2 regions of the Streptomyces sp. NPDC004721 genome follow, and region 2 is predicted to be linked to the other one. Evidence: riboswitches for the same ligand, from Rfam matches in the RefSeq annotation. Region 2 holds a riboswitch; the other holds the start of a gene.
What was found. Region 2 has a riboswitch for S-adenosylmethionine ahead of ACWEK3_RS14285 (aminotransferase class V-fold PLP-dependent enzyme). Riboswitches for the same ligand answer to the same signal wherever they lie in the genome.

Region 1 (2,383 bases), on a different contig from region 2:
GCCCGCCTCCGGACCGATCGCGGAGAGCCCGGACACCAGCCCTCCGCCTCCGCGCCGGGAGTGGAGCGAGCCGTTCTCGCGCACCTCGTACGAAACCGGGCCGCGATTGGACGCGACCAGTACCTCGGCACCGTGCGTAGAAGCCATACGCCTCAACTTAGCCCGGCCCCGAAACGCTCAAACGTACGGTTCCGCTTCGTAGCCGGCGTACGGCGAGTGGGGCCGGTGTTTCACGCCACCTGCCGGGCCGCGTACTCCGCGATCTCGGCCATCGGCGGACGCTCCTCCGTGTCCACGTCGTACGTCCGCGGCTCGAAGCCGTTCTCGCCGCGGACGAACTGGGTGAGGCAGGGGCGCACGAGGTGGCCGCGGGCCAGGCGCAGCTGCGCGGTGCGGTAGATCGCGGCGGCCATCCGGCCGAGCGCCTGTCCGTCCTGGTGCCGGTGCCTGCGCACCCCGACGTCGACCTGGGCGAGGGCGTCCAGGCCCACCAGGTGCAGCGCGTCGACCAGCATGCCCAGCTCGACGCCGTAGCCGACCGGGAAGGGCAGTTGTTCGAGGAGTGAGCGGCGGGCCGCGTACTCGCCGCCGAGCGGCTGCACGAAGCCGGCCAGCTGCGGCCAGTGCATGTTGAGCAGCGGGCGTGCCATCAGCTCGGTGACCCGCCCGCCCTGTCCGGCCTGCCCGGTCGCGGCCGGTTCGGAGGTGTGCCCGCCGGGCACGGTGAAGGGCCGGTCGTACATCGCCTTGACCAGGTCGACGTCGCGTTCGGTGAGCAGCGGGCCCACGATGCCGGTGACGAAGTCGGAGGAGAACTCCCGCAGATCGGCGTCGACGAAGCAGATGACGTCCCCGCGGGTGACCAGCAGGGAGCGCCACAGGACCTCGCCCTTGCCCGGCACGGCCGGCAGGCGCGGCAGGATCTCGTCGCGGTGCACCACGCGGGCACCCGCGGCGGCGGCCACCTCGGAGGTGCGGTCGGTGGAGCCCGAGTCGACGACGACGATCTCGTTGACGAGCGGCGCCCGCTCCACGAGGTCGCGGCGGATCACCGCGACGATGTCGCCGACCGTCGCCTCCTCGTTCAGCGCGGGCAGCACGACGGAGACCGACTGGCCGGTGCGCTGCTTGGCCGCCAGGATCTGGTGGAGCGGCCGGTCGGCCACGGACCAGGAGCGGGTGGCCAGCCAGCGCTCGACTTCTTCCAGCACGGTCAGCGGCTCCTCACTGTTGTCTCGCGCTTCGGACGACTGACTCAGCCGTCCTGGCCTTCCGTTACAGTCTGAACAACGCGGACGACCATCCCATGCCGGGGGTCACCTCCGCGTCACAACCGAATACAGCTCATCCAGAGGGGCAGAGGGACACGGCCCGATGAAGCCCCGGCAACCCTCCAGCCGGTTCTCGTATCGACTGCTGTGCGTGCACAGCCGATCGTCTTCGCGAGGCTCCCGGCTAGGGAAGGTGCCAAATCCGTCTCACGGCGAGATGCGTCGTGAGGAAGATGAGGAGAAAGGGCCTCGCCTCACATGGCTGTGCAGACCGTTGTAAGCAGCACCGACTCCACCGTGGACCTCGGTCCCGCAGCGGCGCTGAGCTGCCGCGAGTGCGGTCACCGCGTCCCCCTCGGCCCGGTCTTCGCCTGCGAGGAGTGTTTCGGCCCGCTGGAGATCGCCTACGACTTCTCGGCCTACGACACCGAGGAGCTGCGCAAGAGGATCGAAGCGGGCCCCGCGAACATCTGGCGCTACGCGCCGCTGCTGCCCGTCCCCGCGGACGTCGCCGGCAAGCCGAACCTGAACCCGGGCTGGACCAAGCTCGTCCGGGCCGACCGCCTCGCCCGCGAACTGGGGGTGACCGGCGGCCTGTACGTGAAGGACGACTCCGGCAACCCGACGCACTCCTTCAAGGACCGCGTGGTCGCCCAGGCGCTGGAGGCGGCCCGCGCCTTCGGCTTCACGACCCTCTCCTGCTCCTCGACCGGCAACCTGGCCGGTGCCGTCGGCGCCGCGGCCGCCCGCGCCGGGCTGCGCTCCTGCGTGTTCATCCCGCACGACCTGGAGCAGGGCAAGGTCGTGATGGCCGCGATCTACGGCGGCGAACTCGTCGGCATCGAGGGCAACTACGACGACGTGAACCGTTTCTGCTCCGAGCTGATCGGCGATCCGGCCGGCGAGGGCTGGGGCTTCGTCAACGTCAACCTGCGGCCGTACTACGCCGAGGGCTCCAAGACGCTGGCGTACGAGATCTGCGAGCAGCTCGGCTGGCGGCTGCCGGACCAGATCGTCGTCCCGATCGCCTCGGGCTCCCAGCTCACCAAGGTCGACAAGGGCCTGCGGGAGCTGATCGAGCTGGGGCTGGTCGAGGACAAGCCGTACAAGGT
Region 2 (2,383 bases):
ACTTCTCGCCCGGGGCGGCCTCGGGCGCGCCGCACTCGCCCTGGCTCTGCGGATCGCCGCCCAGCAGGGTGCGGACCAGGGGGTGGGCGCAGAAGAGGCCGTCGCGGACGCCGATGCCGTACTCGGCGGAGAGGGCGGCGGCGAAGTGGGAGCTGTTCCAGCCCGCCACGACGAAGGAGATCACGCCGACCCGCGGGGCGTCGTCGCCGAACAGGGACAGCACCCTGACCTCGGGCACCTCGGCGAGACCCGCCCGCACCTTGCGGATCAGGTACCGCTCGCGCGCGACGAGGTCGTCGAAGCCGGCCTCCGTCAGCGCCGTGCAGGCCGAGGCCACGGCGTAGGCGCCGATGACGTTCGGGGAGCCGGCCTCGTGGCGGGCGGCCGACTCGTGCCAGCTCACGTCCACGGACCCGTCGGCGCGCCGCGCCACCGTACGGCTCGCCCCGCCGCCCGCGAGGTACGGCTCGGCCTCACGCAGCCAGTCGGCGCGGCCGGCCAGGACGCCGGAGCCGAAGGGGGCGTACAGCTTGTGGCCGGAGAAGGCGACCCAGTCGACGTCGAGGTCGCGGACGGACACCGGGTGGTGCGGGGCGAGCTGGGCGGCGTCCAGGACGATCCGGGCGCCGTGCGCGTGGGCGGCGGCGGCCAGCTCCCGTACGGGCCACAGCTCGCCGGTGACGTTGGAGGCTCCGGTGACGCACACCAGGGCCGGGCCCTGGGGGTCGCGGCCGGCGAGGGCCCGCTCCAGGGTCGCCACGGCCCGCTCCGGGGTGCGCGGGGCGTCGAGGCAGGTCACCCGCGCGTCCCGCCACGGCAGCAGCGAGGCGTGGTGCTCGGTCTCGAAGACGAAGACCTGGCAGTCCGCGGGCAGCGCGCGGGCGAGCAGATTGAGGGAGTCGGTGGTGGACCGGGTGAAGACCACCTGGTCCTCCGCACGGCAGTCCAGGAACTCCGCGACCGTCTTCCGGGCGTTCTCGAACAGGTCGGTGGAGAGCTGGGAGAGGTAGCCGGCGCCGCGGTGGACGCTGCCGTAGTAGGGCGCGTACGCCGCCACGTCGTCCCAGACGCGCTGGAGGGCGGGCGCGCTGGCCGCGTAGTCGAGCGCCGCGTAGGTGACCTCCCCGCCGGTGACGAGCGGAACGGTGACGTCCCGGCCCAGCACGGGCAGCGGGGCACAGACGGACTGGTCGGCGGCGACGGTGGAGACGGTGGAGACGGTGGAGACGGACATGGGTGAACTCCCGTGAAAGCAGGCGGAATCACCACGCGAGCAGACACGGCTCGAGCGTGGGGAAGGGTGAAGGGGGAAAGCGCGGTGGCGGGGCTCTGCGGCCTCGGGGGCGACAGGCCCTAGCGCATTCGCTTGCTCACGGAAGGCTCCCTCGTCGACCAGGACCCCTGGACTGTGTCCACTCGAAGGAGTGCGAGGGGTCCGCGCTTGCCGTAGGCCTCGCTGCCTACGGCCTGGTCTTCACCCGGGGCACCCCGCCACGGACGGAGGGTTGCCGGACAGCCGGCCGGGGCCACATGGCTGTCACTCATGACCTGGTTCAGCATCCTGCCACACGATCTTCCACGCGCAAGGCGCAGTCCGGATCGTGGACTGCGCCGTGCGACGGAAGGGCCGGGTCTCAGGCGTTGCTGACGGCCACCCAGCGCTCCAGCGTGCGCTTGGCGGACCCGGAGTCGATCGACTCCGCCGCACGGTCCATACCGGTACGGATCTGTTCGGCGAGGGTGCCCGGGCCCGGCCTCAGGGCCACCAGCGCCGCCGCGGAGTTCAGCAGGACGGCGTCCCGTACGGGCCCCTTCTCTCCGTCCAGCACGCGCCGGGCCACCTCGGCGTTGTACGAGGCGTCACCGCCCCGCAGCGCCTCCACGGGCACCAGTTCGATGCCGACGTCCCGCGGGTCGAAGCGCTCCTGGGTCACCCTGCCGTCCCGGACGATCCAGACCTGGGAGGTGGCGGTCGTGGTGAGCTCGTCGAGGCCGTCGTCGCCCCGGAAGACCAGGGAGGAGTGGCCGCGCTCGGCGAAGACGCCTGCGACCACCGGTGCCATGCGCGGGTCCGCCACCCCGACGGCCTGGGCCCGCACCCTGGCCGGGTTGGTCAGCGGGCCGAGCACGTTGAAGACCGTGCGGATGGCCAACTGGCCGCGGGCGGCGCCCGCGTGGCGCAGCGCCGGATGGAACTTGATCGCGAAGCAGAAGGTGATTCCGGCCTCCTGCGCGACCTCGGCCACCCGCCGCGGCGTCAGTTCCAGATTGACGCCGAGCTTCTCCAGCACGTCGGAGGCCCCGGAGGCGGAGGACGCGGCCCGGTTGCCGTGCTTGACGACACTGGCGCCGGTGCCGGCCACGACGATCGAGGACATGGTGG

Region 1: another riboswitch for S-adenosylmethionine. It lies ahead of thrC (threonine synthase); the one in region 2 lies ahead of ACWEK3_RS14285 (aminotransferase class V-fold PLP-dependent enzyme).

Annotation. Positions count from the first base shown of each region.
Region 1 covers NZ_JBSGBZ010000042.1:20,463-22,845, reverse strand. The annotation lists gene ACWEK3_RS30370 (alpha,alpha-trehalose-phosphate synthase (UDP-forming)) at 1-147, opposite strand, end outside; gene ACWEK3_RS30365 (glucosyl-3-phosphoglycerate synthase) at 231-1,211, opposite strand; SAM riboswitch class I at 1,342-1,511, shown strand; gene thrC (threonine synthase) at 1,530-2,383, shown strand, end outside.
Region 2 covers NZ_JBSGBZ010000013.1:3,420-5,802, forward strand. The annotation lists gene ACWEK3_RS14285 (aminotransferase class V-fold PLP-dependent enzyme) at 1-1,234, opposite strand, end outside; SAM riboswitch class IV at 1,433-1,549, opposite strand; gene trpD (anthranilate phosphoribosyltransferase) at 1,635-2,383, opposite strand, start outside.